DNA from 3 places in the Paenibacillus jiangxiensis genome. Region 3 is predicted to be linked to each of the others. Evidence: predicted binding sites of a transcription regulator. Region 3 holds the regulator's gene; each other region holds the start of a gene.
What was found. The regulator LexA, encoded in region 3, represses DNA repair genes until DNA is damaged. The targets are predictions, from matches to a motif close to CGAACATATGTTCG.

Region 1 (10,962 bases), on a different contig from region 3:
GGATTTTCTCTGGTGTACCGTCGGCTGCGCCAGAGTTTTTTTGCTTTCCGGCTCTCCGGCAGATGCAGGCGCAGCCTGTTTTGACACGTCTTTCAGCCGTATATTATACTTGAAGTCGATAATGCGGGTAAGCCATCGGTGCTAATGCCGTTTCGAATTACATATGCATATAAGAATGTCAGGGGAGAGTGTGCTGTGAATTTACCCAACAAAATTACACTGGCGCGGATTTGCCTTATTCCGCTTATGATGATCTGTCTGCTGGTGGAATTTGACTTCTATCCCGGTCCGCTGCAATGGGAATCATTCAGCCTGCCTTTCAACCAGCTGCTTGCTGCACTTATTTTCATTGTGGCCGCAAGTACGGACGGTATCGACGGATACCTGGCCCGCAAGCACAACATGGTGACCAATCTAGGCAAGCTGCTTGACCCGCTGGCGGACAAGCTGCTTGTCACTGCGGTGCTCATCTCCCTCGTGGAGATGGGCAAGCTGGATTCCTGGGTGGCCGTAGTGATCGTAAGCCGGGAGTTTGCCGTTACCGGACTGCGGCAGATTGCGCTGCTTGACGGCTCTGTGGTGGCTGCGAGCAATTGGGGCAAGCTGAAAACGGTCATACAGATCGTGGCCGTCGTGGCTTTGCTGATCAACAACTTCCCTTTTGTCTTTATGGGAATTCCGTTTGATCAAATTTCGATCTGGGCGGCTGCTTTCATTACCATTTATTCAGGGTATGATTATTTTGTAAAGAATAAGCACCTGCTTCGTTCCTCCAAAGCTTGAGCACAGATTTTCTGTGTTTGAAGATGAATGCAATAGGGCTGCCTATTGCTTTTTCTTTTGGAGCAGCGGAAAAGATACGATATGAATTGATATGGGGGACGATAATATGAAAGCGGAAATCATCGCAGTAGGCACCGAATTGCTGCTGGGGCAAATTGTGAACACAAACGCCCAATATTTATCCCAAGAGCTGGCGGCGATCGGGGTTGATGTCTATTTTCAAACCGTGGTAGGAGACAATATGACACGCCTTCAGGAGGCGGTAAGAACGGCGCAAAGCCGGGCGGACATTATCCTGTTTTCCGGCGGGCTGGGGCCGACCCAGGATGATCTGACCAAGGATGCCATCGCTGCCGTGTTGGGACGCGATCTGCATATCGACAGACTGTCAATGGATAAGATCGAAGGCTTCTTCAGGGAGCGCGGAGTTGAAATGACGGAGAACAACCGCCGTCAGGCTTTGACGATTGACGGGGCCACGCCGCTGAAGAATGAAACCGGGCTGGCTGTGGGCAATGCCCTTGTGCAAGAGGGGAAATATTATGTTATTCTGCCCGGTCCCCCCAAGGAATTAAAGCCGATGTTTGAACAGGAGGCAAAGCCGTGGCTTCTTCAGCACGCATTGGGCGGCAGTGAAATGGCGATCTATTCTAAAATGCTCAAGTTTGCCGGCATCGGCGAATCTGCCCTTGAAACGAAGCTCATCGATCTGATCGAGGGACAGAGCGATCCGACGATCGCCCCTTACGCCAAGGAAGGGGAAGTGACGATCAGGGTGTCTACGAAGGCGGCAAGCGAAGCAGAAGCGCTTGTTAAGCTAAATGCGGCCGAGGTTCAGATCCAGCAGCGTCTGCCGGAGCACCTGTATGCCAGTGAAGATGTGCCGCTGGAGAAAGTCATTGTGGAATGGATGGGCAGACTGGGGCTGACGGTTGGCGCAGCGGAAAGCTGCACCGGCGGTCTCGTTATGGAGATGCTTACATCCATACCGGGCAGCGCCACGATCTTCAAAGGCGGTATCGTTTGCTACTCCAATGAGATCAAGCAGAAGCTGCTGAATGTGCCCCATGATTATCTTGAGGGAGAGAACAGCCCGGGAGCGGTGAGCCCGGAAGTGGCGCAGGTGCTGGCGGAGCAGGTCAGAATGGTCATGGACAGCGATTTCGGGCTGTCGGTTACCGGCGTGGCGGGTCCCGGTTATTCAGAGCTCAAGCCTGTTGGACTTGTCTATATCGGGATCGCGGAGCGGGGCAAGAAGACGGTGGTTCATGAGCTGCGCCTGAACGGCAACCGGGAAACGATCCGCATCCGCTCGACCAAGGCCATTTTGTACCGACTGTGGCGCCGGCTTGTTGAAATTGAAAAAGAATGATATAATTCGATCATACGGAAGAACCGTGGCAACCAAATTGCCAACGGTTCTTTTTTTGTCAGAAGAAGTGATCCGTCTTCTTTTTCTCTATTTAAAAATGATATCCTAGGGTTGCTCCACAAATGTCGGATGTTATCAGACTGCGCAAAAAAAACGAATGTATGTTCGAAAAAATGCTTGGCAAACGTGTCCAAACAAGGTATTATAATATTATAAACAATGAAGGATGTGAGCTAATTGTCAGATCGTCGTGCTGCGCTGGATATGGCGCTCCGTCAAATAGAAAAGCAATTTGGTAAAGGTTCAATCATGAAGCTGGGAGAATCGACTCATATGCAAGTGGAAACAATTCCCAGTGGATCGATTGCTCTGGATATTGCACTAGGAACTGGCGGCTTTCCGAGAGGCCGTATTATTGAAATATACGGACCGGAATCTTCAGGTAAAACGACAGTAGCGCTGCACGCGATTGCTGAAGTACAGAAAACAGGCGGACAGGCTGCCTTCATTGATGCGGAGCATGCCCTGGATCCTTCTTATGCCAATAAACTGGGCGTTAACATTGACGAGCTGTTGCTTTCACAGCCGGACACAGGTGAGCAGGCGTTGGAGATTGCCGAAGCGCTTGTGCGCAGCGGCGCAGTAGATATCATTGTTATTGACTCGGTAGCGGCTCTCGTGCCGAAGGCTGAAATCGAAGGTGAAATGGGAGATTCGCATGTGGGTCTGCAAGCGCGTCTGATGTCCCAGGCTCTGCGCAAGCTCTCCGGTGCCATCAACAAATCGAAAACCATTGCGATCTTCATCAACCAGCTGCGTGAGAAAGTCGGCGTTATGTTCGGCAACCCGGAAACGACGCCTGGCGGCCGTGCTCTTAAGTTTTACTCCACAGTCCGGCTGGATGTGCGCCGTATTGAAAGCTTGAAAATGGGCAACGACGTTGTGGGCAACCGCACCCGGATTAAAGTTGTTAAAAATAAAGTGGCTCCTCCTTTCAAACAAGCCGAAGTGGATATTATGTACGGAGAAGGCATTTCCAGGGAAGGCAGCATGCTCGATATTGGTACCGAGCTTGACATCGTTGATAAGAGCGGCGCCTGGTATTCCTATGAAGGAGAACGTCTTGGTCAAGGCCGTGAGAACGCCAAGCAGTTCCTGAAAGAAAATTCGAACCTGGCGAATACCATTGAACAGAAAATCCGCGCTGCAAGCAATCTCGTTACAACGGTTGCGGCTCCGAGCGCTGAGGATCTTGCGAAGGAAGCCAAAGAAGAGCAAGAGCTGCTTGAGCTTGAATAATCATTATATTGGATTACAATGGCGCCCTGCTCGATGAGCAGGGCGTTTTCATTTATACGTCTTAAAAAAGGAAAGCTAAGAGAGGGTCTTTCAGGAATGAAGCATGAGCCGATGGAAGAAGAGCATAAAATTCAGCAGGGCATAGAACATTTCCCGGCCGGTGAGGAACTCGAAATTACCAGGGTGGAGCAGGGGAAGCGCGGCATGCGGGGCAGATATATTATACATTTCGGACCGTATTCGCTGTCTGTTCTTGAGGATGTCATGATCAAATACCGCATGACCAAAGGTTCATTTTTCAATAAAAGTGAGCTATCGGACATTGTCATGGCAGATGAGAGACAGCAGGCATATGTGATGTCACTGCAGTATTTGGCGCGCAAGCCCCGTACACGCCAGGAGCTGTCAAGGCGTTTGCTGGAGAGGGAACTGGAACCGGCAGTCGTACACGAAACCTTGCTACGTCTGGAGAAGGAGAAGCTGGTGAACGACGAGCTGTATGCCAGGCAGTGGGCGCAGCAGCGCATATCCGGCCAGAAGAAAGGAAAATTATGGATCAAGCAGGAGCTGCAGCAAAAAGGAGTGGACAGATCGATCATTGCCGAGGCGCTTGGTGATATCAGTGAAGCGGAAGAATGGGAGAGCGCATTGCTGGCAGGACAGAAGAAATGGAATCAGACTCGCGGTGAAGTAAGCGAAAAAAAGCGCAAAACCTATTCATTTTTAATGAGGCGGGGCTATTCGGGCGGGATAACCAGAAGAGTGCTTCAGTCATTGCTGCGCAGTGACCAGGCAGGACTGGAAGCAGAAGAGCATGATGAACTGCTTTGGGATTAGCTGCAGCGTAGATGTAAGCCTTCCTGGAGCTGGCGGCAGAGAGACGTATGTAAGTTTGCATTCTCTTGACAATGCTGATTGTCAAGTAATAAAATGGACATGAATCCGTGCTCAAATGGCCCTCTTTTTCCTTCCAAAAAAGGGGACGTCTGGGACTGATTCTCATCGCCCATAACAAGTGAAGCCGCCCTCCGGGCGGTATTGTACATGTGGAAGCATGTTCACATTGATGAAGCGTAATGAACAACTGAACAAGTCCCAAGGAATGCCTTGGAGGAACCAACGAGGAGGTGAACAGTATGAGTCCTGGAATCTCGATCATTCTCGTTGCAGCCGCGTTATTCTTTGGGTTCGGGATTGGTTATTTTATTCGCAGATCTATTGCAGAAGCTAAAATTTCCAGTGCGGAGCAAGCTGCCGTACAAATTGTGGAGAACGCAAAGAAAGAGGCAGAAGCACTGAAGAAAGAGACGGTACTGGAGGCGAAGGACGAGGTCCATCGCATCCGTAACGAAGCTGAAAAAGAAACTCGTGAACGTCGGAATGAAATTCAACGGCAGGAACGAAGACTGCTGCAAAAGGAAGAGTCGCTGGATAAAAAAATAGAATCGCTGGAACGAAAAGAAGAACAAGTGGCTAACAAAGAGAAAAGAATTGATGAAACCCAGCAGCAAATTGAGCTGATTTACAAAAGCCAGGTGACAGAACTGGAACGGATCTCCAACCTTACGATGGAGGATGCGAGAAGCATCATATTGTCTAACGTAGAGCAAGAGGTTCGTCATGAAACGGCTCAGATGATCAAGGAAATTGAGCAGCAGGCCAAAGAAGAAGCGGATAAGAAATCCCGTGAAATCATTACATTGGCGATTCAACGCTGTGCAGCGGATCATGTGGCCGAGACGACGGTATCCGTTGTAACTCTGCCGAATGAAGAAATGAAAGGGCGCATTATCGGACGTGAAGGACGTAATATCCGTGCGCTTGAGACCCTTACGGGCATTGACCTCATTATCGATGATACGCCGGAGGCTGTAATCTTGTCCGGATTTGATCCGATCCGCCGTGAAATTGCACGGACCGCACTGGAGAAGCTCGTCGCAGACGGACGAATCCATCCGGCCCGTATCGAAGAAATGGTGGAAAAATCCCGTCGGGAAGTTGATGAACGAATTAGAGAATACGGTGAACAGGCTACATTCGAAGTGGGAGTTCACAGCCTGCATCCGGATTTGATCAAAATTCTCGGACGTCTGAAGTTCCGTACAAGCTATGGCCAGAATGTGCTTAAGCACTCCATGGAAGTGGCATACTTGGCAGGCTTGATGGCCGGAGAATTAGGTGAGGATGTTGTGCTGGCAAGACGTGCAGGTCTTCTGCATGACATCGGCAAAGCACTGGATCACGAAGTGGAAGGGTCCCATGTCGAAATTGGTGTGGAACTGGCGAAGAAGTACAAGGAGCATCCGGTTGTTATCAACAGTATTGCCTCCCATCACGGTGATGCGGAAGCAACCTCCGTTATCGCCATGCTGGTAGGAGCGGCAGACGCTTTGTCCGCTGCAAGACCGGGAGCAAGAAGAGAAACGCTGGAAACGTATATCCGTCGTCTGGAGAAGCTGGAGGCCATCTCCGAATCCTTTGAAGGTGTAGAGAAATCCTATGCCATTCAGGCCGGACGTGAAGTTCGTGTCATGGTGCAGCCGGAAAAAGTGGATGATGCCGAAGCGTTCCGCCTGGCACGTGATATTACCAAAACGATCGAAAATGAGCTTGACTATCCTGGGCATATTAAAGTAACCGTCATTCGGGAAACCCGTGCGGTTGAATATGCCAAATAGATAAAATGATGAAGTGGCCCCGTGTGGGCCACTTTTCATGTGTTAAAATATAGATATAGGATATGTGAATCTGGTTAGGAGGAATTGAAATCAACGTACTATTCATAGGAGATATTGTAGGAAACGTCGGCAGAAAAGCATTGAAGGAGAATCTTCCCTTTCTGAAGGAAAAATACAAGCCCCACTTTATTATTGTTAATGGAGAAAATGCGGCCGCCGGAAGGGGGATCACCGGAGCCATTGCCAGAGAGTTTTTCGACTGGGGCGTTCATGGCATTACGATGGGAAATCACACGTGGGATAACAAGGAGATCTTCGAGTTTATCGATGATGAACCGAGAATGATCAGACCGGCGAATTTTCCGCCGGGAACACCTGGCCTGGGATATACAGTTGTGCGTTCAGGCGGGAAAGAGCTGGCTCTTGTCAACCTGCAGGGACGGACCTTTTTGCCGGCCATCGATTGCCCGTTCCGGGCTGCGGATGAGATTGTAGACGAACTGCGGCGGAAGCACAAGCATATTCTTGTTGATTTCCACGCGGAAGCGACCTCGGAAAAAATCGCCATGGGCTGGCATCTTGATGGACGGGCTTCAATCGTGGTTGGCACGCATACACATGTACAGAGCAATGATGATACGATTCTGCCGCAGGGAACGGCCTACCAGACGGATGTGGGCATGGTTGGGCCGTGGGAAGGCATCCTTGGTATGGAGAGGGAAGCTGTTCTACGCAAGTTCAAAACCCAACTGCCCGTCCGCTTTCAGGTCGATAATGGCAAATGGCATTTTCATGCTGTATGTGTGGAGCTGAATGATGAAGACGGCAAAGCTCGTAGGATTGAAAAAATACGGCTAAAGGAAGATGAGTGGCGTATGGACTGACCCACAAGCGCACTGCCGTTAAAATATATTTCCAGAAAGCAGGAATTTTTTGCAGCCCCTCGAATATCATCTACTAGTGGAATCAAACCATCATCATATTCCCAGGGGAGGTACTTACTATGGAAGTATTAAAAGTATCAGCAAAGTCCAATCCCAATTCCGTTGCCGGCGCATTGGCTGGAGTCCTGCGTGAGCGCGGTAATGCTGAGTTGCAGGCGATTGGAGCGGGTGCACTCAACCAAGCAATCAAAGCAGTAGCCATTGCCCGGGGATTTGTAGCGCCTAGCGGGGTGGATTTGATTTGTATTCCTGCATTTACAGATATTGTGATCGATGGAGAAGACCGCACCGCAATCAAACTTATTGTGGAACCAAGATAATCGAGGGATTGCTTATAAGCCTGTTTACGATCTTTGATCTGTAAACAGGCTTTTTTATTTGTTTTCTGATTTGAGCTCAGGGAAAGGAGATTTTTTGTAATGACAACCTTTCATCAACCGTGGCAGGTAGCCGATTTTCATTGTGACGTATTGAGTAAGATGATGCTAAACTCCGCGCTCGATTTCAATCATCCGGAGCTGGATGTGACACACAAGAGACTGCAAGCGGGGGGAGTGAAGCTGCAGACGTTTGCAATCTATATACCTGCCGGGGCGGGAAACCCGGGAATAGACCATGTTGCCCGGCAGATTCAAATCTTCAGGGAAAAAATAGCCGGTCCGGAGGGAGAGCTAAAGGCGCTGCTTTGGCGTGAGGAAGCGGAACAAATTGCGCAGTCTGACCGCCGGGATATATGGGGACTGCTCTCCTTGGAAGGAGTGGACGGACTCGAAGGCAATCCGTTTTATGCCGATTTATGCTTTGCGCTGGGAGTCCGGTTTATCGGATTAACCTGGAACTTTGCCAATTGGGCTGCGGACGGTGTAATGGAGCGGAGAAACGCAGCGCTGACCAACAAGGGAAGAGAACTGGTGCAGCGCTGCAATGAGCTGGGCCTGCTGCTGGATGTATCGCATTTAAGTGAAAAAGGCTTTTGGGAGGTCATGGAGCAAAGCGCACGGCCGCCGATTGCATCGCACTCCAACGCCGCGGCTGTTTTTCCACATCCAAGAAATTTAAACGATGAACAAATCAAAGCGCTGATCATCCGAAACGGAAGGATCGGGTTAACCTTTGTGCCGATGTTTTTGCAGGAGAAGGGCAGCCCTCCTATGAACCGCTTGCTTAACCATCTGGAGCATATCTGTGCTTTGGGAGGGGCGCAGCATATCATGTTCGGTTCGGACTTTGACGGCATTAAGGAGCATGTTATCGGACTGGAGCATCCAGGCTGCTATCCAGCTTTGACAGAGCTGCTGCTGAAACACTTCCCAGAAGAGCTGGTGAAAAGGTGGTTGTGCGGCAGCGCTGTATCCTACTTACAGGAAAATCTCCCGAAACAACGAAATTAGCAGCTAAAACACCGGAATGCGCAAATAGGCTTCCAAGCACTGGCTGGCAAAAGCGACAGTTTAGAGAACATTTGTGCAATCCGGTTTTCTTTCTTTTGCAAAAAGGAGTATAATGGCATAGGTTTGCATGGATTGTTATAGAGAAAAAGGAGTGACACACGATGAGTAAAATCGTATCTGTAGGCGTTTCCGGGCGCCACATTCACCTGACACAAGAACACATTGAGGCTCTGTTCGGAGCAGGTTATCAATTGACTGAATTCAAGCCCCTGTCCCAGCCTGGACAGTTCGCTGCCAATGAAACCGTTGCGGTCATCGGCCCTAAAGGCACGTTTGAAACTGTTCGTATTCTGGGCCCGGCACGTCCTGAGTCCCAGCTTGAAATTTCCCGTACCGATTCTTTCGCTCTGGGTGTAAAAGCGCCTGTGCGCGAATCCGGCAAAATCGATGGCACGCCTGGCATTACGGTCAAAGGACCGGCAGGTGAGCTTGAACTGGACAAAGGTGTGATCGTGGCTGCCCGCCATATTCACTTCCATACGTCGGATGCCGAGAAATGGGGCATTCAGGACAAGCAGCTGCTGAAAGTGCGTGTAGGCGGCGAACGCGGCCTGGTGTTCGAAAACGTGCTGGCCCGTGTATCCGATTCCTTTGCGCTGGACATGCATATTGATACGGATGAAGCGAACGCAGCCGGCGTGAAGAATGGCGATTCTGCGGAAATCGTTGAATAATAGCTAGCTTTCGATAAGAGATTCAGCCTTCGGGCTGGATCTTTTTTAGTTGGTTTTGAGGATGTGCGTCCCCGCGAGGTTGGCCTGCAGCCGCTGTGTCCGCCTGCCATGGCTAAGCCGTTCAACTCATGTTATAATATAGCGTAATGCCTATTTGTATAATATAAGCGCTGTAAGCGTGGAATAGATCGGATTAGGAGTGATCCGCCGTATGGCCAAAGAAACGAAAGACTACTCGAAATATTTTGATTTTTCTGACGCAAAAGTCATTTCAGAGGATGAGAATGGCAAAAAGATACGCATCCGCGGTCGGGAAATCAATATCCTATCGGAGCCGAACCATCGTCAGGAGAAACAGCGCGGCAAGGAAAACATCAATGTGCTTTATGAACATGCCGTGCCCGAAGAGCTCAAACATCTTGGCAAAGGGAAAAAGTATATCGTCTACACCTATGGCTGCCAAATGAATGAGCATGATACAGAGACAATCAAGGGTATGCTTGAACAGATGGGCTACTCTTCAACAGAAGACCGGAAAGAGGCGGATCTGATTTTGCTGAACACCTGCGCAATTCGGGAGAATGCGGAGGACAAGGTGTTCGGCGAGCTCGGCCATCTGAAGCATCTCAAAACTGAAAAGCCCGATATGCTGCTTGGGGTCTGCGGCTGCATGTCGCAGGAGGAGGCGGTTGTCAATCGTATCCTGCAGAAACACGGCTTTGTGGATATGATTTTCGGCACCCATAACATCCACCGACTGCCTCATTTGATCAAGGAAGCGCTGTTCAGCAAAGAGATGGTCGTTGAGGTATGGTCCAAGGAAGGCGACATTATCGAAAACCTGCCCAAGAAGCGTGAAGGCATGCGGGCATGGGTGAACATTATGTACGGCTGTGACAAGTTCTGCACCTATTGCATCGTGCCGTTTACCCGCGGCAAAGAACGGAGCCGCCGTCCGGATGACGTCATTGCCGAGGTGCGGGAGCTTGCCCGTCAAGGCTTTAAAGAAATTACGCTGCTGGGGCAGAATGTTAACGCGTACGGTAAAGATTTTACGGATATCCAATACGGCTTCGGTGATCTGATGGACGATATCAACAAAATCGATATTCCCCGCATTCGTTTCACCACTTCGCATCCGCGGGACTTTGACGACCGCCTGATTGAAGCGCTGGCGAAAAGAGGCAATCTGGTGGAGCATATCCATCTGCCGGTACAATCCGGAAACAGTGCAGTGCTGAAGAAAATGAGCCGTAAATATAGCCGTGAGCATTACCTTGAACTGGTGGGGAAAATCAAACAGGCTATCCCGGATGTGGTGCTTACAACAGACATTATCGTTGGCTTCCCGGGTGAAACGGATGAGCAGTTTGAAGATACGCTGTCGCTTGTGCGGGAGGTTGGTTTTGATTCAGCCTATACATTTATTTACTCTCCACGTGAAGGAACACCTGCGGCCGTTATGGAAGATAATGTGCCCATGGAGGCTAAAAAGCAGCGTCTGCAGCGTCTGAACGACACGATTGCCGAATACAGCCGCGACGCTAACGAGAAGCTGCGCGGGCAGATCGTGGAAGTGCTCGTTGAGGGTGAAAGCAAAAACAACGACAAGGTGCTTGCGGGTCGTACCCGAACCAACAAGCTCGTTCATTTTACCGGTACGCCGGATCTCATCGGCACTTTCGTGCATGTTAAAATCACGGATGTAATGACCTGGTATATCAAAGGTGAAATGGTTGCCGAACCGGTAGCTGTGGAATC
Region 2 (10,962 bases), on a different contig from region 3:
GGGATTCCTGCCCCTCATTCCCCTACGCCGGGGGGATTCTTCACTGCTGCTCCAAGTTCCATGCAACTTCCACGGCCTTCGTTCATATGGCTGGGACTCAGCTCCCACTATTTCCTCTTACAGGCGTTCGTGACGACGTGGCAAGATTCACTTGATGGTACGGCCCAGTACCCTGCTCGCTTTGTCTCCGATAGATACTTTCGTCGATGTACTTCAGGTAAAGATTTCTCCAAGCGCAGGCATCCTAGCTACACATGAGCTTGGACCCTCCCGTTTACCGGACTCTCACCAGTTATAAAATGAGTGCTTAACCGGGCACGTGACAAAGGCGAACGCTGCCAGCCGTATTCATAGGCACCCTGTTACACATTCTTGATAACTTGCGGATCATTGCCGACGTAGAAGTTGCAATAATCCTTCGGGGCTTCCATATTTACGGCGTGGTGCCCCGATCAGCTCAATGGATTCTTCCACATCGGTGCTTGAACCTTTGTTAGAGATAAGCATAATTCTCATCAGTGAGTTGCCATCCCCTTATATCCCACTAGAAAACTCTTATATCCGTATCTGAAAATAAACAAGTCTCTGAAGGTAATAACGGTATAAATGAATTCAATCTTCTAATAAAGTTAAGACATCCCCTTTCCGCTATAGTTTCCCGTTTCACAGCGTGATTAAGCTTTGTTAAGAGTAGCAAAATTTTATATGATAATATCAATATATATAAAATTATACATATTTACAAAAAAATACCTTGGTAAATATTATATATTTATATGTTATTCGGCCGAAAATACATATAAATATAATAGAAAAGAGATGAGTTGTTTTTGGTTAAGTGGACAAAAAGAATTTCCCTTATTTTAGCATTAGCTATTGGCCTAAATACTGTATCTGTTGGAGTATCATTTGCAGATAACAACAGTTCAGTTACTAATGATACTTATTCTCTAGCTGCTGTAGAAAATATTATTGTAGAAGATCAACACGATATGGAGATGAAGGCAGCCTACGCTGCTCTGGCTGAAGAAAATAAAAATCGAATTTCTAGTTCCAACGAGATGAAGGCTGCTACTGGAACAATCATCAGAAGACTGGTTGAAATAGTTTTTAAGAATGTAAGTAAAGGCTCAAGAGTTACTGCAAAAGCTACTCCAAGAAATATTATTACTGAGGTTTCTGCACATGCTGTAGAGAGAGCAGTTGAACGTGGAATCAGTAGCTTACAAATGGATAATGTTCTATCAGAAAAATCATCTGGAATGTTTGCAGTAGAAAAGTATTATGATACGCTTAATAATAATTCACGTATTATGCTTGATCGTAACAACAAGGTAGTCATTGTTATAGATAATTTGCTTAATACAATTATAACTACTTACAAGCTAGATAGTGTTTCCACTGTTGATAGTAGAATCAAAGATGGAAGATGGGTAAAAGGAAGTTTTAAATACAAATAATTAACTGTATAATTCTATAAGAGAGATTCTACTAAATTCGTAGAAAGTGTTGCGTTTTTATAGCAATGCTTTCTACTTTATTTCAGGAGGTAAACAATGGCGCAACTTCGTGATTATGAAAACCCAGATACATACTTTGAATTTTCTTTTTTATCACATACACCACGGGATGATGAGGGTAGTAGATTGATTTTGAAGTATTTTAAGAATTCCAACTTAGTTAGAGAAGTAAAATTTGGTTGGACTAACTTAATTGTTAGGAACTTTATTGAGATGACCAAGACGTTCCCAGATAATAAATACGATGGCTATTTTTCTCACTTTGAAGAGAACTTAGAAATTAAATGGATGCATGAATATAGTACAGACCTATATTTATTAATTCTGATGGACTTAGGCACACTTTTCACACTAAAGATAAAAAAAGAGGATATGTTAATGTTTGGGGAACAATTTGAAAATGAACTAAAAGAAGCCCCTTTGAATTGACTCTCTACTATGAACAGGACCTTCTAAATGAAGTAAATCATACGCGGGTTGACGAAGTAATCAGATGTGCTTGTAATCAGATTAATGGTTCCATCAATAAATCAACTCTTTCGAGGTGGCTTTTTAATGCCAATCTACTAAGATCACCCAAACTGATGCAATGGCTGCAACAATAACCTGCCCTAGGAACTCATCTCCCAGGGCAGGTTATTTGCAATTATTTTCACGCGGCCGTTGCTTGTCTTACAATCAATTCCGGCTTAAATTTAAGCTCACTGATCGGCTTGGAGCCGTTGATTTTGCACAGCAGCATATTCACAGCCACAAGCCTAATTCGGTTGCACGGCGACCGCACTACCATCGGAAACAGGCACAGCTTGTTTGGGACATTAGGTTGAAATCAGGTTCAACTTTCACCCGGATAGCGAAGTCCCCACTGGCTGCGGCATGCATCCAGCAGCTTCATAATGCCCAGAGATTCCTCCAGTGTAATCGTTGGGCTCTCCGTAAGGCCTTCGCTCAGGCAGCGGCCTACTTCCTCCGCTTCAAAAGCATATCCGGTGGAGACACGGTCATCGTTGAAGGTCTCCGCCTCTTGGCCTCCGATATGCAGGACCGCCGTTTTGGAATTCAAGAAGGATGGAATATGAATATAACCCTCGGTTCCATGGATATAGGCGTCATTGGTCAGGCCAAGACGCACCGCTCCGTTCAGCATCGCTGACCGGCCACCGCTGTAGGTAAGCATAATCGAGAATTCCTCATCGACACCCGTCTCGCCGATATGCGCCTTACTGTATATATCCTCCGGCTCATAACCAAAGATCATGGAAGCAAAGGATACCGGGTAGATGCCTGCATCAAGCAGCGCACCGCCTCCCAGTTCCAGATTCAGCAGTCTGCTCTCCGGGTTCCAGCCGGTACGGAAGCCGAACTCGGCCTTCAGCAGACGCACCTCGCCGATCTTGCCGGTATCCAGCCATTCCCGCACTTTGCGGATCGTCGGCAGGAAGCGGGTCCACATGGCCTCCATGAGGAACAGATTTCTTTCCCTGGCAAGCTTGATCAATTCCTCCAGCTCGCCGCTATTGATCGTAAAAGGCTTTTCACACAGCACCGCTTTGCCCGCGTTCAGAGCATCCAGCACAGCTTCCTTGTGGAAAGGATGAGGTGTCCCGATATACACGGCATCCACTTCGGGATCGTTTAACAGCTCCTCATAGCTCCCGTAGGCATGGGGGATCTGATATTTCTCCGCAAATTCGTTGGCGCTTTCTATTGACCTCGAACCGACCGCGTACAGCTCCCCGTTCGCCACATGAGCAAAATCAGCCGCAAATTTGCCGGCAATCCAGCCTGTGCTGATAATACCCCATTTCACTTTTTTCCCATCATTCTGTCCCATCTCTCCGCCTCCTCAAAGTGGTGATCCACACCTGCCGCAAGCTATCCCAGATGATATGTAATCGATTTCTTTTCCATTTTAACAAATCCGCGCACGCAAAAAAAGGAGATGCTTTAACACTTAAGCATCCCCTTCTTCATTCGCCTGCTCCACCATACGTGGCTTATTAATCCGCCTCCACATATTTCCATTCGTCTTCAGGCATATAATATTCATCTGACGAGAAACGCTGCTCCTTGAACGGATCGGCTGTATTATGAAAGCCGTTGCTCTCCCAGAATCCCGGCCGGTCTTCCTTCATGAATTCAATCCCGCGAATCCATTTGGCGCTTTTCCAGAAATAAAAAGCAGGCACGACCAGCCGCAGCGGCCAGCCATGCTTGGCGGTCAGCGGCTTGCCGTCATAGTTCCAGGCCAGCAGCACATCGTCCTTCAGCAAATCCGCCAGCTTCAGATTGGTTTCATAATCCGGATCAGCATGAATCATGACATATTTCGCCTCAGGCTTGACTTTGATTTCCTTCATCAGATCCGAGAAGCGTACACCCTCCCAAGGGGTATCGAACTTGGACCAGCGGGTCACACAATGAATGTCGCTGACCGTACGGGTTACAGGCAGCGCCTGCAGCTCATCAAAAGTAAACGTTCGCTCCTCCTCCACCTCTCCGAAAATACGCAAATCCCATGCGGCCAAATCGTATTCGGGCACAGCTCCTTCATGCAGGATGGGAAAGCTCTCGGTGAGGGTCTGTCCGGGCGGCAGGCGGCGTGCCCGCTCCGCATCCAGTTCGGGACGCTCCGGCACCCGGGCCGCCTTAAGGCGGTCGGCTTTGTTCTGCATCTGCTTCTCCTCCTATTACGAGTTTCAGGAGCTCGGTTCACTCCGGTTATATCTATCTGTATAAAACTATACCCTGATTGTCAACCCGTTAGCCATCCGAACAGCTACCGTACGTCCAGTGCATCGAAGTACGGATACATGCTCCCTGCCCATCCGGCAGCAGCAAACATCCCGATAAAATAAACCATCAGCCAAGCATCCGCCCGTGAGTACCCGATCACATAATAATACGTGCGCTTCGCATCCGAAAATCCCTTGGCTTCCATCGCAACAGCAATGCGCTGCGCGCGGCGGATGCTTTGCGCAAGCAGCGGGATGGCATACATTTTGATTCTGGCATACAGATTCCAGCGGCCGATATGACGCTTCGCTCCCCGGATGGCCAGTGCATGCCGGAGCGTCTGGAATTCCTCGACCAGGATGGGAATCATCCGCATTGCCGCAAGAAAGCTGTATGCATACTTCGGAGGAAGCCGCCACTGCTGCATCAGGGAATAAAACAGCTTTACCGGCCGGGTCGTAAGTCCGAACAGCAGGCCCACAGCCGCCATGCAGATTGCTCTGCAGCCCAGATGTAGCCCCCGGTAAAAGCTTTCCTCCGTAATATGCACCAGCCCCCATCTCCACCAAGTCGTCTCTCCTTTACCGAAAAACATCATTCCTGTCGAAGTGGAGATAAAGATCAGAATAAACGGGGAAGCGTATAACAGCAGCCGTTTCCACGGATGCCCGCCCCCCGTAAGCAGCAGCAGCATTCCTGCCGCAAGATTGATCATGATATTCAAATTATGAATCCATATCACTGCCGGAAACAGCATAGCGAACAAGAGAAGCTTCAAGCCCGGATTTACCTGGTGCAACCAGGTCTCGCGGTGCGGAAAAGTCAGCTGCACAGTTCGACCCTCCCACCCCGTACCCGCCATTCATCCGTACAGTAACGGCGGACCACTTCGGAATCATGAGTAACCATGATCACTGCCGTGCCCGCCCTGCGTAGCGATTCAAGCAAGTCAAGGATCGCAAAGGTATTGCGGGCGTCCTGGCCGAAGGTGGGCTCATCCAGCAGAAGGACCTTCGGCGCGCGGATGATGGCAGTTGCAATGCTTAAACGGCGTTTCTGCCCGAGCGAGAGCTGGTAAGGATGCCTGTCCTCCAACTGCAACAAGCCGAAGCGGGCAAGCAGCTGCCGCACCTTCGGCTTCCGCTGTTCCGCATCCGGGTGATCCAGAAGGATCGAATAGGCCACCTCTTCATACACCGAGTTGGTAACAAACTGAAGCTCCGGATTCTGGAATACAAAGCCTATGTTTTCGGCCAGCTGCTCTGTTCCGCCTACAGGCCGTCCGCATACCTCGTAGCGGCCGTTTGTCTTGAGCAGGCCCATCATAGACAGGAGCAAGGAGCTTTTGCCCGCTCCGTTCGCACCGGTGATCCCGATCCACTGTCCTGCGAACACCTTCGCGTCATCGACCCGAATGACCTCCGTTCTGCCGCGCATTCCGGCAAAACCGCTGAGCTCCAGTACCGGAGAAGCGTCGTGACAGGATGAGCTCCCTTTTAAGCAGGACATCCCTCCTATAACCGGCTCAGCCGATGAAGAGCTCAGGAGGCGTGGAGAAGCCGCCTTCGTCCACACCCCCGGGTACCAAATGCCATACTCGCTTAACCTTTCCCTCTGTGTGGAGAACACCTCATCCGGCGTCCCGTCGGCAATGATTTCTCCAGTGTGAGACAGAACTGCTACCCGGTCCACCTCATGAATCACTTCACTGATCTTATGCTCCACGATAATGAGCGTCTTGTCCGCCGATATGTTGCGGATTGTATCCCAAACCTGTGCGGTTCCTTCTTCATCCAGCAGCGCTGTCGGCTCATCCAGGAAAAGCACCTCGGCTTCCGCTGCCAGCACAGTCGCAACAGACAGCCGCTGCTTCATTCCCTGTGACATTTCCTGAATGGGCATTCCCGCTTTTACTTCCGCCAATCCGACACGTGCCAGGCAATCCCGGATGCGGGAGGGCATTTCCTCACGCGGAATACGGCGGTTTTCCAGCACAAAAGCCAGCTCTTCATCTGCAAAAGGCATGCAGAACTGGGTATCAGGGTCCTGAAACACCACTCCGGAACGTTCCGGGACAATGACTTCATCGCATTTCATCGGAATCTCGACGGCAGCGGGGATCAAGCCGCTCAGCACCTGGAGCAGCGTTGATTTGCCGCAGCCGCTCGGCCCAAGCAGCAGCAGCTTTTCCCCTTTACGGACGGAAATAGACAATCCTTGGAAGAGCAGGCTTTGCTCTCCCGGAAATTTCAGCTTCAGGTTGGTAACACCCGCTGCCGCAGAGAACTCATGCCCCATGCTCAATCCAGTGCCTCATAATCTTCCCGGGAGACGGGACGGAGCGATTGGGTCACACCTGTCAGCTCAAGCGCCTTCGACAGATAATAAGCGAAGAAACCCGCAATCACGACACTTCCGAGCAGTCGCAGCCCGATGAACAGCGTATAGTTCCATGCCGTCAAGGATTCAATGTAGCCGTAATAGAAATCAAGGATGAGCGATCCGGCTGCCGCGCCGACAGCGGCTAGGCATGTTACAAGCAGATTATTTTTCCGGTACAGGAACATGGCGAAAAACAGCTCCGCCCCCAGCCCCTGCAGCAGTCCGTAATACAAAGTGGAAATCCCCCATTCGCTGCCCAATAAAGCGCTGACGGTTGAAGCGGCCACCTCCGCCAGAACGGCCACCCCCGGCTTGCGGATAATAAGATAGGCAAACGTTCCTGCCATAAACCACATTCCATAAGTAATCTGCTCCGCGTGCAGGCCCAGCGGTTTAACCATGTCATAAGCCGGACCCCAGATTTTGTACACCATGCCGAATACCACCGCAATCACGATGGTGACCAAAATATCGGTCAGCTTCAGCTTGTTTCCCCTTTTAGAGCTAAATGCTGTCATATCCTTTAACTCCCCCATTCAAAATAATAAAATAAAAAAACCTGCCCCGATCCGGGCAGGCAGCTGCGCAGTATGAATTCATATGCTGTCAGATATCCCGACAGGCAGACTGCGGGAAACAGCAGGCAATCAGCTGCGGCGTTTCCGCCTGCAGGCTGCATGCATACTGACTGCAATTGTTCTTCTCTACGCTGGCATTACCCAGATCAGATTTCACGGTCGGCGGCATGTGGCCACCCTCTCAGCCTGACTTCATCAAGCTCCCGTTTCTTTTTGGAATCATGAATAATGTACACCACATTTACAAAGCTGACAATATCCCATCTAGAACTGATCCCGGAATACATTTCCGGTTCAGACAGGGTTTCACTTTTCATAGAAATGTAGTATACTCACAAAAAAAAGGGGAACAAACGTTCTTATTGAGGAGGCATTGCCCATGGCCAGAAAAACCTATGAACAGACGACGATCAAGCAGACCCTAAACCGGGTTAAGGCCGAAAGCATGCCTTTTGACTGGTCCATCAATCCTTATCGCGGCTGTTCGCACGGCTGCCATTTCTGTTATGCCAGAGCTTTCCAGAGCTATATCGGCAAAGAAGCGGACGATGAGTTCCAGAACCATATTCTCATGAAAATGAACGCACCCGAGGCGCTGGAAGCGCAGCTGTCCCGGATGGCGCGCAAATATAACTATGATATCGGCGAATTGGTGGAAAGTATAGGCCACGTTGCCATCGGCACCGCAACCGATCCTTATCAGCCTGTGGAAGGCAAAACGAAAATTACGCGCGAATGTCTAAAGGTGCTCGCAAAATACCGGATCCCTACCAGCATTACGACGCGTTCGCCCTTGATTTTGCGTGACCTCGATGTGCTGAAGGACATGAATATGATCTCTGTAAATATCAGTCTAGGCACACTCCACACGGAGATTATCCGCAGGATGGAGCCTGCCGCCCCGCTGCCGGGCAAACGGCTGGAGACTGTCGGAGAACTGTCTGCAGCAGGGATACGAACCGGATTGTTCATCGCCCCGATTCTTCCTTATTTGACGGATTCGGCCGAAGATCTGAATGAACTGTTCTCGGCTGCACAGCAGCATAAGGCATCGTTTGCGATGACCTCCATCCTGAGGCTGACACCGGATGTAAAGGCATGGTTTCTGCATGCCCTGGAGCAGCACTATCCCCATCTGCTGCCCGCATACAGGAAGTTATATAGAGGATCCTATGCGGATTCGGATTACAGGGAGGTGAAGAAAGCGGAATTCCGCAGCCTGCGTGCGCAGTACTCCTTACAGGACGATGTACCTTCCCCTCCCCGGACCGGGCATTTAAGCCAGTCTGGCTCCTGCCCGATGACGGCTTTTGAGTATTCTGCATCTTCTCCTGTTCCTCTGACCGGACCGGAAGTGGAGCAGTTAAGCTTTCAGTTTTAGCGCGACAAGCCATTTTGAAGACCTAGGCAAATCATGATCTTTCAGAGGCACGCCGTACGGATAATCCTTGTATGAATTCGACGTTTATGGGCTAAGCTGATATAGCACCCAGGTCATAGACTCCTCGTTAACGAACCCCGGTCAGCAGCAAATTTTGCCGCTCCGGGGTTCATTTTTTGCATTACGTAGACTGCTGCCGCTAAACATTCCATACCTCCTGCAGCGCGGAACGAAAGAGCTCATCCAGTTGCTGATCATATGCATCCTCAGCCTGCCTTAAGCCAGGAGCGGTCTGTTCGTAATAGGCGATCCGTTCCTGTATAAAAGCATTCACAGGCTGCAGCTGCGGCTCCATATCCAGCTCCTCCCCGGCTTTCTTGCGCTCCAGCAGCCGCATGATGATGTCATACAGCACGGAATCGGCCGGAAGCTGATCTTCGATCAGCTTATCGAATAAAATCGGCGGCATACTGTCATGCTTTTCAATCCAGCCGCAGGCCAGTAGCGGGCGGAGGACATAAAAGTATTTTTTAATCTTCACCTGTTCACCCTGCAAATAGTCCCGGAAATTGCCCTTCGCCATGTTCAGGTAATGGTACATACATGACTTCGGTGAAAAGGTTAAGGGGGATATACTGCGGATTTGCCCGGCAACAGAATACTTTTCATAGTACGGCAGCGGCGACTGCAGCCATTCCAGCAGCGGCGGATTCGACTTGCGGAACAGCTTCAAGGCCTTTTTCAAATCCCAACCGTTGATATCGAGCATCCCGCTTATGGGCTGCTCAATGACGTCCCTCTTTTCAAAGATCGACAGGTACCACTCTACCGGCCGAACATATATAAACCGCACATCATAATCGCTGTCCCGGGACGGAAACCCCCATGCCCGGCTGCCGGACTCGCAGGCATATACGATTCTGACCTGCTCCTCCCGCTCAATACGCCGCAGTTCTTCCAATATTCTGGTGTTCATTTCAGTTTCAGACATATGCTTCTCTCTCCTCTCGTTGCATCCGCTTGGTACCTGTATCATCCCCTATTCCTTCTCTCCTGAAAACGGCAAAAGTATGACGAGGGCTCCCCCAAGATTAAAAATTCCTGTTACAATGTGGAAATCAGCTTTATTTAGAAACGGGGTGTTGAATATGGCCAAAGAAAGCTTCGACAAGGAGATCCAGTTCCTGCGTATGCTCGTATTAACGAGCGGCGCATACAGCCGCCAGCAGTTCGCCGAGCGGCTCGGGATTTCTGTACATACGTTTGACAAAACATTGCGGCGCCTGAAGGAAATCGTGCAGACCGTACAGCGGAAGCTGTCGGAAGATCAAAGCAATGATTTTGCCGAAATGCTGCGCTACACCTATTATGATTCAACAGACCCGTTGCTGCTGTTTCTATTCCGCGCCAAATCGCTCAAGGAGACGGAAAGCGTGCGTCTCAGTAAAATCGTAACTGCGCTGCAGGAGCAGCAGCTCACCGTGCTTGAGCTGCTGGATCAATGCTGCAGCGATCTGCCTCCCGAGGCCGCTCTGCCCGATGAGAAGACCGTGCGCTCGGACCTGAAATACCTGGAGGAGGTCGGGGTGATTCGCAAGGAGCCTGGGGGAAGACCGTACCGTTATGGAGTGCGTAATGAATTGATCACTATGCTGGATGATGAAGAACTGAACAGATTGTATGATTTTGTGGATATTATGGCCAACACTCATCTTCCTTCCGTGCAGGGGTACCTGCTTCGCGACAATCTGAAGAAATCGCTGCGCCGCCTCTCTACGGACCGGGACATTGCAGAGCCTTTTCTTTATAAATATCACTATTATTCCCGCATTCTGGACGAAGCGCATCTGCATCCGCTGCTGCAGGCCATCCGGCACCGCCGCAGCGTCTCGTTCCTGTACTTTGCCGCAGGCAAGCGCAGCATGTACGGGTCCCGGAACACCAACCCGCTTTTTGCCAAAGAAACCGATGGCCGACTTCAGCAGCTGCTTCCGCTGCAGATCGTCCATGATCACCAATATGGCCGCTGGTATCTGCTCGGATATGACCGGCGGGGCATCGTCAAAATCAGAATGGAGGGCATTACACAGCTTCAGGAGGAAGGGACTGTATCAGAGGAGGAGTTCACAGCCAAGCTGCAGGTGCTGGAAGAGCGAACCCGCTGCAGTTGGCTGATCGATACGGGGCAGCCTGTGAAGATTAAAGTCCGCTTCTTTCGGCCCGAGGGGGCGAAGCGTGATTTCATCAAAGAACGCGTCCTCCTGCAAGGGCAGTGGGGAACCGTCATGGAAGAAGACAGCCATTCTTTCATTTATGAGATCACAGTCAATGGCATGATGGAGATCAAGCCGTGGCTGCGCAGCTT
Region 3 (10,962 bases):
TACCCAGATTAATGATGCGGTAACCGTTATTGGAGAGAATGATTTCAACCAGGTTCTTTCCGATATCGTGAACATCCCCTTTAACGGTGGCGAGAATAATTTTACCCTTTACCGAGCTCTCGTTCTTTTCCATAAATTGTTCAAGATGCGCAACGGAAGTCTTCATCACTTCAGCGCTTTGCAGAACTTCAGCGACAATCAGCTCATTGTTGTTAAACAGCCGCCCAACCTCTTCCATGCCAGCCATGAGCGGACCATTGATGATTTCCAGCGGCGCATATTTCTTTAAAGCCTCATCCAAATCCGGAACAAGCCCCTCTTTGCTGCCCTCTACCACATAAGCGGCCAGACGTTCTTCAAGCGTCAGATTCGAGACCTGCTTTTTCTTTTCTACCTTTTTGTCCCGGAAAGCCGCCACAAAGAGCGCCAGAGTCTCATCATTCGTATTGTAAATGAGATCCTCCGCCAACTTCCGTTCATGCACCGGAATGGAAGCATAGCGCTCCAGCTTCTCCGTATTGACGATGGCATAGTCCAGCCCGGCTTTGGTACATTCATAGAGGAACACGGAATTAAGCACCTCGCGCCCGGCTTCCGGCAAACCAAAGGAAACGTTGCTGATGCCGAGAATGGTGTGCACGCCCGGAAGCGCCTCTTTAATGAGACGAATGCCCTCAATGGTCTCTTCGGCCGATCCGATATATTGCTCATCTCCCGTTCCAACCGGGAACACAAGCGTATCGAAGATCAGGTCTTCAGGAGAAAGGCCGTACTTGTTCACCAGCAGGTCGTATGACCGTTTGGCTACCTCCAGCTTATCCTCCCTTTTAATGGCCTGCCCTTGCTCATCAATCGTGCCGACCACAACGGCCGCCCCATATTTATGAATCAAAGGTACGACCATCTCAAATTTTTCTTCCCCGTCTTCAAGGTTAATGGAGTTAATTATTCCTTTTCCTTGCGTATATTTCAGGGCAAGATCAATTACGGCAGCGTCTGTCGTATCGATCATGAGCGGCACCTTCACTTTGTTGACGACAAGCTTCAGGAAGGCTTCCATATCGTACGCTTCATCACGGTCCGGGTCCTGTACACAGATATCCACGATGTGCGCTCCGCTCTTGACCTGCGCACGGGCGACTTCCGACGCTTCCTCATATTTGCCTTCCACGATCAGACGCTTAAACTTGCGCGAGCCGAGAACGTTCGTGCGTTCCCCTACCATATAAGGGCGGTTGTCCTGCTCAATGTAGACCGTTTCAATGCCCGCAATCGCTGGCGGATGCTGCCCGCGCAGAGGACGGGGCGGGTACTTTGCCATTTCGTCGGCCATCGCCCGGATATGGGCGGGTGTCGTACCGCAGCACCCTCCAGCAATGTTCAGCCATCCTTTTTCCGCGAATCCCCCCATTTTTCTCGCCAGCGATTCCGGAGATTCATGATACTGGCCGTTTTCATCCGGCAGCCCTGCGTTAGGGTAACAGCTGATCGCAGAGGAGGACATGTCTGCCAGTGAGCGGATATGGTCCCTCATAAATTCAGGGCCGGTCGCACAGTTCAATCCGATGGAAACTGGGCGCAGATGCTCCAGTGATATATAGAAAGACTCGATATTTTGACCGGCAAGTGTTGTGCCCATAGGCTCAATCGTACCGGAAATCATCAAAGGCAGTTCAATTCCGCTCTTGGCATACGCTTGCCGGATTCCGATGCTGCCTGCTTTTACATTTAATGTATCCTGTGACGTTTCAAGCAGCAGCAGGTCCACCCCGCCCTCAATGAGAGCCAGCGCCTGCTCCTCGTAGCTGTCAACAAGCTCGCTAAAAGTTACACCGCCTGTAACAGACAGCGTTTTCGTTGTTGGTCCCATAGCCCCTACCACAAACCGGGGTTTGTCCGGTGTCTGGAAGGCATCCGCCGCCGCACGGGCGAGGCGGGCTGCAGCGAGATTGATCTCCCGCGCTTTATCTGAAATGTCATATTCGGCAAGGACAACCGAAGTAGCGCCGAACGTGTTCGTTTCAATCAGATCCGCCCCTGCCTCCAGGTAGTGCTCATGAATCCGTTGAATGACGTCCGGTCTCGTCAGCACCAGCATTTCATTACAGCCTTCGAGCTCCTCACCCCCAAAATCCGCCGCGGTCAGCTCCTCCTGCTGTATCATCGTGCCCATGGCACCATCGAGAATAAGTATCCGCTGCTGTATTGCATGCTGCAAACTTTCTTTCATTGCCCTTGTTCCCCCTCGCAAAACGTTAAATCTTAGTTTAGCAGAAACGCTTCCACTTGAATACATACAACTGTGATATTTAGAATCTATAGTATTCAACAAAACTGAACAATTCTATAAGCCGGAAGAGAAAACTTTCTCATATCACAGTCAGTCTCCGTATACGCAGGTCCAATTCATACTTATAAGCGGTATCCTCTGTACGTTCTTTATAATCACCATGATATAATGGATAAAATATATCAAATTCACATCGACAGGTGACCCAATATTCGCTATAATGCATAATTAATATGATAATTCCAAGTGGAAAAGAGGGAGAAAAAATGGCTGAGATCGTAATCCGCAATACGAATGAACGCATCAGCGATGAGGCTGCTGTACAGGAATTTCTGGCCAAGCAAGAAGTACTGTATGAGAAATGGGATATCAGTAAGCTCTCTGACGAGCTTAAGGAGAATTTTACTTTATCAGATGAACAAAAAGCCCGGGTTCTGAGCACCTTTGACAGCGAAATCAAAGACCTGGCCGCCCGCCGCGGGTATAAAATTTGGGACATTATCACATTGTCCGAAGCGACTCCGAACCTTGAAGAGCTGCTGGCCAAATTTGAAAACATCCATACCCACACGGAAGATGAAATCCGGGCGATCGTAGGTGGCAAAGGCATTTTTATCATTAAAGGCGCCAGCGATCTCGGGTACTTTAATGTGGAATTGTCGCCTGGCGATGTCATTTCCGTACCGGAAGACACACCACACTTCTTCACTTTGATGGAAAATCAGAAGATTGTGGCTGTCCGTCTCTTTATTGAAGAAAACGGATGGGTGGCACACAACTATGATGATCCGACTTTCGTTAAAGCTTGAGAAAAACGTCTATCGACATACATTCACCGAAGAAGACCGCGTTTGTAAACAACCCTGTTGCAGTCTATCCAGGCTGACAGCAGGGTTGTTTTGTCGGTGAGCAGAAATTGAAAAACCGCCCGGCGCGCATTTCGCGTCCGGACGGTTAAAGATCAGGATAACGATTGAATTACATTCTCGAGTTCAGCAAGATGCCTGATTTCAAAGTCAGGCTGAATGCTCTCCGTATTTGTCTTGCTGTTCCGGTTTACCCAAACCGCATGAACCCCAGCTGCGAGCGCACCTTTGATGTCCGTCGTCAGCTTGTCGCCAACCATAACCGCCATGTGCGGATCAATCCCGAGCAACCCCAAAGCATGTTCAAAAATGGAGGGATCAGGCTTACCTTTGCCGAACGTGCCCGAAATGACGATATGATCAAAATAAGGGATCAACCGTGGCACTCCGTCCAGCTTTTCCTGCTGCAGCGAAGGAGATCCGTTCGTCAGCAGCAGCAGCTTATATCTGCCCCTGAGCTCGTCAAGCACCTGGAATGTTTCTTCATATACAAATGGGCGCGCTCTCCGTTCAATCCCGAACTGTTCGGCAAGTCTGCCTGCCAGCTCTTCATCGGCTACCCCCACCTTTTCGAGTCCTCTTCTCCAGGATTCCTTGCGGTATACAGGCGCCAGCTGTTCCAGCTGCCGGAATTCGGGCTGATCTCCGCCGGCAAAGGTTGCCCACAGGCCTTCAAAAGGATTAATGCCTATCATTTTGGTAAAAGGAAAGGTTTCATAGGATTCATAAAGTAATCTGGCCTCTGTCCTTACCGCTTCCTCCAGCTTGACCGGATCCACACCGGTTGCCTTGGAGGCCGTCTGACATACGGCCGCAAATGCTTCCTCAACACTGCGCTCATCCCAAAGCAGCGTATCATCCAGATCAAACATTACCGCTTGAATCGTCATCCCGCTCGTCCACTCCTTCATTCAATTAACCTGATGGCTGCTGTATCCTGCTCCCCGCATGTGATTACTTATTTATTTGACCCTTTCGCTTGAAACGAAAGCTGATTGGCGGTTGCAAATTTCTCAAGCCGTTCCGCGATGGAATCGGTATCATAACGGCCCAGTGTTTTATTAAAAACCCAGTTGCCGCCTTTGCCCTGCTTCTCAACGATAACATAACCGGACTGAACCTGGATGCTCTTGATCTGATCCGCAGGCATCGAACGCTCCCTTCCGCCCTTCAGCGTATATAGCGTGTTTTTGCCAACCCGCAAATACGGACGGCGGAGAAAAAATACGAGCGCAAGCAGCATATAGAGCCCAAACACAAGCCAATCCATGCCCCTCATGCCTACCTGTGTCCATAACATGGTCAAGACCAGATACAGGACGGACAGACCCGCCAACATAATCGGAACCGTTACATTACGCCCATAATATGTATCACCGGCATTTCCCGTGCTGCTGCCGATCGGTTGGCCCCCCTGCTTTTTACGCTGCTTGTTCACCTTCTCCATGTTTTTGCGAATTTTTCTTTCAAATGAACCAGCCATATGCACATTTCCTTCCTCTAAATAGTAACGGTTATATAGTGACGGTGCCTCCGCCCGGGCCGCCAGCAAGTGGACCGGACCAAAGCACCGGCTGTATATCGTTATAAATGTATTTAATGCTTCGGTCCTTTGCCATTGTCCGGCTCGTCATCCACAAGCTCGATGGATTCCAGCTGCTGCCGGAAATTTCGGCGGATGTTGCCCAGGTAAATTTCACGAAGCTCGGCTCTTTCCTTTGTTTCGGCTTCGGTCAGGCCCTCTCCTTTTGCTTTGCGCGCCAGCTCATTAATGCGCGCCACCAAGCTGTCAATATCCAAATTTTGTCCCCTCCAAATACGCAAAGATACTATACACTTTGACACGTTAAAAAGAGCTTGTCAAGGTTCCCCCGCAAGCTCCGTTCCATTCGTTCATATTCGTCTCAATCCCATATGTTGAGAACTATATATATGATTCGGCTGCAGTAGGCAAATCCCTCAAAATTCCGGCAGCAGCAGCACATCCCCTGCCCTGATTCCGGAGCTTTCGAGCCCGTTGATCCGAATAATTCCTTCTATATAAACTCTCGTATCCATGTAGTCCGGTTTATGCTCCTGTGCAATTCCCCACAACGTATCCCCCGAAAGCACAACCACTTTCTCATCAGATGCATGTAAATCGGACGAACCTGCAAATACTGTAAACAGGCCGGCAAAAGAAATCCAGAGCACAATTACGGCAACGAATAAACGAAGCATGCTGACCAGTGAGCTTTTGTTCTGCACAGCAGCTCTTCCGTCCGTGTGTCCGCCCTGCACCACTGCCGTATTATATATGCTTTGATAGGAGCTGTATTTTAACATGTTAACAACCTCCAAACATTTGTTCTTGTTTATTTCGAGAACACTATAACACGAACACATGTTTTGTTCAAGCAAAAATTAGAACACAAGTTCTCTTTTTTTCGCTTCCAGATTTCACAAGAAAAACGCAACTGTAAAAGCCCGGTTTACGGCTGTACTGCTTGCTGTCACAGCAGACATTCTGCCATGCAAATTGTTTGCCGACTTTCAGAACTTATGTTTGTACGAACGGAAGTTCTATGTTATAATTTTCCCAAACGTTACTTAAATGGGGTTGATGGGACATGTCTAAGATTTCCAGCAGACAGCAGGCAATTTTGGAATTTATACGTAATGAGGTTCGCTTAAAGGGATATCCTCCCTCTGTAAGAGAGATTGGAGAGGCGGTTGGACTTGCTTCCAGTTCTACTGTCCATGGGCACCTGGACCGGCTTGAGAAGAAGGGGCTAATCCGCCGGGATCCCACCAAGCCGCGGGCCATCGAGCTGCTCGGCCAGGAGGATTCGGATCAGACACATATGTTCAGCTACACGGTAACCCGCGTTCCGGTGGTCGGCAAGGTAACCGCAGGCATTCCGATCACGGCTACGGAGAATATTGAGGATTATTTCCCGCTGCCTCAGCAATTTGTCGGTGATGACAAGATGTTTATGCTGTCTGTTGTAGGGGACAGTATGATTGAAGCAGGCATCACTAACGGGGACTTTGTCATTGTAAGACAGCAGCAAACGGCCAATAATGGAGACATCGTCGTGGCGATGACCGAGGAAGACGAAGCGACCGTGAAGACCTTCTACAAAGAGAAAGATCATGTTCGGCTTCAACCCGAGAATCCGAAATACGAACCGCTCCGCTTGACCAAAGTCAGCATATTGGGCAAGGTAGTCGGTTTGTTCAGGGATTTTCACTAGCTCATATTAGACCTAAGACACCCCTGCAATTTGTGTGATCGAGCATAAATTGCAGGGGTGTTTCTGTCTATTCAAAGTTAATGCCAATGAGCGGTTGATTCTGCTTCTGTGCGAATGCTGATGAATGCCTGTCGTCAGGCAATTGTCCAGTCAAGCGCGGCTAAATGGCATATGTTATATCAACATATCCGAAAGGAGTTGTCAGAATGTCTTTTTATCCAACAGCAGGGCCTATCGTCTACCCTCCGATTCGATTCATCAATGATCGCTACTTTCCAACGGTCGTTCCGGTAGTTCACCCCATTGAAGTGATCAACCGCTGCCATCCGGTTCCAGTTCCGCATCATGTATTCCCTGTATCCGTGAGAAACGACCCAAGCTGTTACATCTGCTCTGTAGGCAAAAAAAGAAGAGGCCGCTAAGCAGCCCCTTCCAAATGTGACGAATCACAATCAAAAGCCTTGGACGCTCCAAGGCTTTTTCCGTTCGACATTCATTTGCACGTTTATTTTCCATCACCAAAAAAGATAAAGCCCTCAGCGCTGGCGCGCCAAGGACTCTCCTCCTTAATAAAGAGTCAAATACTGATCTCTCTCCCATTGGTGAACCTGCGTGCGGTACATATCCCATTCGATCTCTTTGAGCTCGTAGAAGTATGCAAGAGCGTGGTCGCCAAGAGCATCGGCAATGACTTCGCTGCGCAGCAGCTCGCCAAGTGCCTCTTTCAGATCAGCCGGCAGGCTGGCGATTCCTTCTTCTACCAGTTCTTCTTCCGTCATGACATAAATGTTGCGGTCGATTGGAGCTGGCAGCGAAAGCTCACGCTTGATACCGTCCAATCCCGCTTTAAGCATAACAGCCAGTGCAAGATAAGGGTTCGCAGCAGGGTCCGGATTGCGGACTTCAACGCGGGTGCTCAGACCGCGCGAAGCAGGTATACGAATCATCGGGCTGCGGTTGCTTGCAGACCAAGCTACGTAGGACGGTGCTTCATAACCAGGCACCAGACGTTTGTACGAGTTCACAGTCGGATTCGTAATTGCCGCCATGGCACGGGCATGCTTCAGAATACCGGCCATATAATGACGGGCTGTCCGGCTCAGGCCGAGCTTGTCATTTTCATCATAAAAAGCATTCTCGCCGCCCTGGAAGAGCGATTGGTGGCAGTGCATACCAGAACCGTTTACACCAAACAGCGGCTTAGGCATGAACGTTGCATGCAGGCCATGCTGTCTGGCAATCGTTTTCACCACGAGCTTAAACGTTTGAATCTGGTCGGCTGCTTTAATAGCGTTGGCATATTTGAAGTCAATCTCATGCTGCCCAGGCGCCACTTCGTGGTGGGAAGCTTCGATTTCAAAGCCCATCTCTTCCAGGGTCAGCACGATTTCACGGCGGCAGTTCTCACCCAGGTCTGTAGGGGCAAGGTCAAAGTATCCGCCTCTGTCATTCAGCTCTTCGGTCGGATTGCCTTTTTCATCGGTTTTGAACAGGAAAAATTCAGGCTCAGGCCCCACGTTCATGGACGTAAAGCCCATTTCCTCCGCTTCCTTCAGCACTCTCTTCAAAATGCCGCGTGGATCTCCTGCAAAAGGAGAACCGTCAGGCATGTAAACGTCACAGATAAGACGCGCAACGCGATCCGTGGCTACCCAAGGGAAAATGACCCAGGTGTCCAGATCAGGATATAAATACATATCGGATTCTTCGATACGCACATAACCTTCGATCGAAGAGCCATCAAACATCATTTTGTTATCCAGTGCCTTCTCAAGCTGGCTCACCGGAATTTCCACGTTTTTGATCGTGCCGAGCAAATCCGTAAACTGCAGACGGATAAAACGCACATTCTCTTCCTGCGCAATGCGGAGAATATCTTCTTTAGTGTAACTCAATGTAACCTCTCCTTTTATCTGTTATGTGTGGACGATATTCAAAAGGATTTTACATCAGAAGCAAGACGATTGCCTCACTTATTATTAAAAAAGCGTGAAAGCTCCCCTTGAATGAGCGATACCTGTCCCGGTCGCTTGCCCGCCACCAGCTGCTGCTTCAGCAAACGGTGCAGCTGCGTATCGGACAGCTCGCGGCGCTTGACCTCCGTATCGGCCGTGATGACCGTTGCCTCCTCGGATTCCTTGCTGACAGGGTTCATCACCTGCTTGATTCCTGCTATATTTACACCTTTTTCGATCAAAGCTTTAATTTCAAGCAGCCGTTCCACATCATTAAAGGAAAACAACCGCTGGTTGCCTGAGGTCCGCGCCGGAACGATCAGGCTGTGCTGCTCATAATAGCGAATCTGTCTTGCAGACAAATCAGTAAGCTTCATCACAATCCCTATCGGGAACAAGGCCATATTTCTGCGAATTTCGTCACCCATCGTTTCATCAACCTTCCAGTGATCTTTTCTACTGACCCCATTGTACATTTACCTGATGTAAAATGTCAACGGCGTGTTAGGTAAACTCACAGTAAATTACGGTCCTTCATCGTTTGCAGGGCCTTTAACACCCCGAATTTGACGTGCGAGTACGTTAGTCCGCCCTGCATATAGCCGATATACGGCTCCCGAATGGGTGCATCTGCGGACAATTCCAGACTGCCTCCCTGTATGAAGGTGCCTGCCGCCATAATAACAGGATGCTCGTATCCCGGCATATCCCATGGCTCTGGCACCACATGACTGTCTACGGCGGCAGCCTTTTGAATCCCCTGCACAAAAGCAATCAGATGCTCCGGCCCGTCAAAGGACACGGCTTGAATCAGATCGGTCCGATGCTCGTCCCAGGCCGGCTTGCTTGTAAAACCGATGGCTTCAAATACGGCGGCAGCAAAAATGCTGCCCTTCACCGCCTGTCCCACGAGCGTCGGAGCCAGAAACAGGCCTTGATAAATGCTGCGTGTCGTCCCCAGCATTGCTCCAACCTCGGCGCCAATTCCCGGTGCCGTCAGCCGGTACGCGGCCAAATCGACGTACTTTTTGCGTCCGCAGATATAACCGCCGGTTTCGGCAATGCCTCCGCCCGGATTTTTGATGAGTGAGCCTGCAATCAGGTCCGCTCCTGCCTCGGTAGGCTCCATCTCTTCCGTAAATTCCCCGTAGCAGTTGTCGACGAACACGATCAGATCACTGCGGATCGCTTTGATCCGCCGGATCATCTCCCCGATCTCCGCAACAGAGAAAGAAGAGCGCCAGTCATAACCGCGGGAACGCTGGATACCGATGACCTTCGTTGCAGGCGTAATGGACGACTGCACCCGCTCCCAATCAACTTGCCCATTCGCCGTGAGCGCCGTCTCGCGGTAGCTTACGCCAAAATCCTGAAGCGAGCCCGTTCCGTCCCCCGGCGTCCCAATAACCTTGTGCAGCGTGTCATACGGACGGCCTGTAATATACAGCAGTTCATCACCTGGACGCAGCACACCGAACAGCGCCGTTGCGATCGTATGCGTACCTGACGCAAAATGAGGGCGGACCAGCGCCGCTTCCGCGCCAAATACGAGGGCATACACTTCATCCAGCACTTCTCTGCCGCGGTCATTATAGGCATATCCGGTAGAACCGGCAAAATGAAAATCGCTCACCTGGCGGCTCTGGAACGCCTCAATGACCTTCCATTGATTGTGGTCCACAATCCGGTCAACCAGCTGCAGTCTGTCTTTGATCTTTGCTTCCGCTTCTTCTCTGATGCGTTCAATTTCCTCTGAAAATAAGGCCATTCCCTCTCAAGTCTCCTCTTCATGCAATCCCGATAACCGATTAGATCCGCCGGATCATATAACCCGCAGCTTATCTAACCTGTATCATAAAGCTCCTATTAAAATAACCTGGACACGCCACGAAATGTTAACCTTCTGTAAAGTTTTCGAGGGCGTGGCCGTATTTTTCGTACTCCCCTGTTTGGATGCGCACCTCGTACAGAACATCGTTGCCGTCGTATTCTGTGGCGATCACATCACCGATCCGGTACAGCACAGGAGTCAGATCGCCGCGCTCCGCCGGAATCCGGAAACGTCTCGTTTCGCCGGTTACGGCGTTCTGCACCGTCTCCCTGATGCGGAGCAAATCTCCTTCATCGAAGGCGCTGATTTTCAGGTAGCCTTCACCGGAAGGCAGCATCTCCAGCTGCTCCGGAGTGCAGGCATCCTTCTTGTTAAAGAGAACCAGCTGCGGCTTATCGGCAGCGCCCAGCTCCTCCAGAATGCTTTGCACCACTTTCATATGATCCTCACGCATATCCGAGGAGGCATCTACCACGTGCAGCACCAAGTCGGCCTCGTTCACTTCTTCAAGCGTGGCTCGAAAAGCGGCGACCAGATCATGGGGAAGATTCTGGATGAAACCGACCGTGTCGGTCAGAACCATCTCTTTGCCGCTTGGCAGCTCCATCGTCCGTGAGGTTGGATCAAGCGTCGCAAACAGCTGGTTTTCAATATATACGTCCGCCGCCGTCAACGATTTCAGCAGCGTTGATTTGCCGGCATTGGTATAACCGACGAGAGCCACCTGTACAATTCCGCTCTTCTGGCGGCGCTCGCGGTGCAGCCGCCGGTGGCGTGTTACCTC

Region 1: the regulator LexA is predicted to act here: its motif matches at 2,310-2,323, upstream of recA (recombinase RecA).
Region 2: the regulator LexA is predicted to act here: its motif matches at 7,563-7,576, upstream of ACI1P2_RS01805 (SPL family radical SAM protein).

The regions. Positions count from the first base shown of each region.
Region 1 is NZ_JBJURI010000003.1:152,139-163,100, reverse strand. It holds gene pgsA (CDP-diacylglycerol--glycerol-3-phosphate 3-phosphatidyltransferase) at 196-783, shown strand; gene ACI1P2_RS04350 (competence/damage-inducible protein A) at 890-2,155, shown strand; gene recA (recombinase RecA) at 2,393-3,454, shown strand; gene ACI1P2_RS04340 (regulatory protein RecX) at 3,551-4,291, shown strand; gene rny (ribonuclease Y) at 4,591-6,132, shown strand; gene ACI1P2_RS04330 (TIGR00282 family metallophosphoesterase) at 6,222-7,016, shown strand; gene ACI1P2_RS04325 (stage V sporulation protein S) at 7,136-7,396, shown strand; gene ACI1P2_RS04320 (dipeptidase) at 7,496-8,467, shown strand; gene pduL (phosphate propanoyltransferase) at 8,629-9,201, shown strand; gene miaB (tRNA (N6-isopentenyl adenosine(37)-C2)-methylthiotransferase MiaB) at 9,413-10,962, shown strand, end outside.
Region 2 is NZ_JBJURI010000001.1:411,443-422,404, forward strand. It holds gene ACI1P2_RS01765 (DUF4258 domain-containing protein) at 831-1,460, shown strand; gene ACI1P2_RS01770 (hypothetical protein) at 1,557-1,949, shown strand; gene ACI1P2_RS01775 (hypothetical protein) at 2,173-2,310, opposite strand; gene ACI1P2_RS01780 (Gfo/Idh/MocA family protein) at 2,356-3,354, opposite strand; gene ACI1P2_RS01785 (sulfite oxidase-like oxidoreductase) at 3,521-4,195, opposite strand; gene ACI1P2_RS01790 (energy-coupling factor transporter transmembrane component T family protein) at 4,300-5,088, opposite strand; gene ACI1P2_RS01795 (ABC transporter ATP-binding protein) at 5,079-6,560, opposite strand; gene ACI1P2_RS01800 (ECF transporter S component) at 6,557-7,156, opposite strand; gene ACI1P2_RS31455 (hypothetical protein) at 7,239-7,406, shown strand; gene ACI1P2_RS01805 (SPL family radical SAM protein) at 7,596-8,597, shown strand; gene ACI1P2_RS01810 (nucleotidyltransferase domain-containing protein) at 8,797-9,588, opposite strand; gene ACI1P2_RS01815 (helix-turn-helix transcriptional regulator) at 9,746-10,962, shown strand, end outside.
Region 3 is NZ_JBJURI010000021.1:61,467-72,428, forward strand. It holds gene metH (methionine synthase) at 1-2,230, opposite strand, end outside; gene ACI1P2_RS19625 (acireductone dioxygenase) at 2,557-3,099, shown strand; gene ACI1P2_RS19630 (HAD family hydrolase) at 3,252-4,046, opposite strand; gene ACI1P2_RS19635 (hypothetical protein) at 4,115-4,639, opposite strand; gene ACI1P2_RS19640 (DUF896 domain-containing protein) at 4,753-4,956, opposite strand; gene ACI1P2_RS19645 (LysM peptidoglycan-binding domain-containing protein) at 5,116-5,481, opposite strand; gene lexA (transcriptional repressor LexA) at 5,766-6,392, shown strand; gene ACI1P2_RS19655 (hypothetical protein) at 6,599-6,814, shown strand; gene glnA (type I glutamate--ammonia ligase) at 6,959-8,287, opposite strand; gene ACI1P2_RS19665 (MerR family transcriptional regulator) at 8,362-8,775, opposite strand; gene ACI1P2_RS19670 (methionine gamma-lyase family protein) at 8,862-10,115, opposite strand; gene hflX (GTPase HflX) at 10,243-10,962, opposite strand, start outside.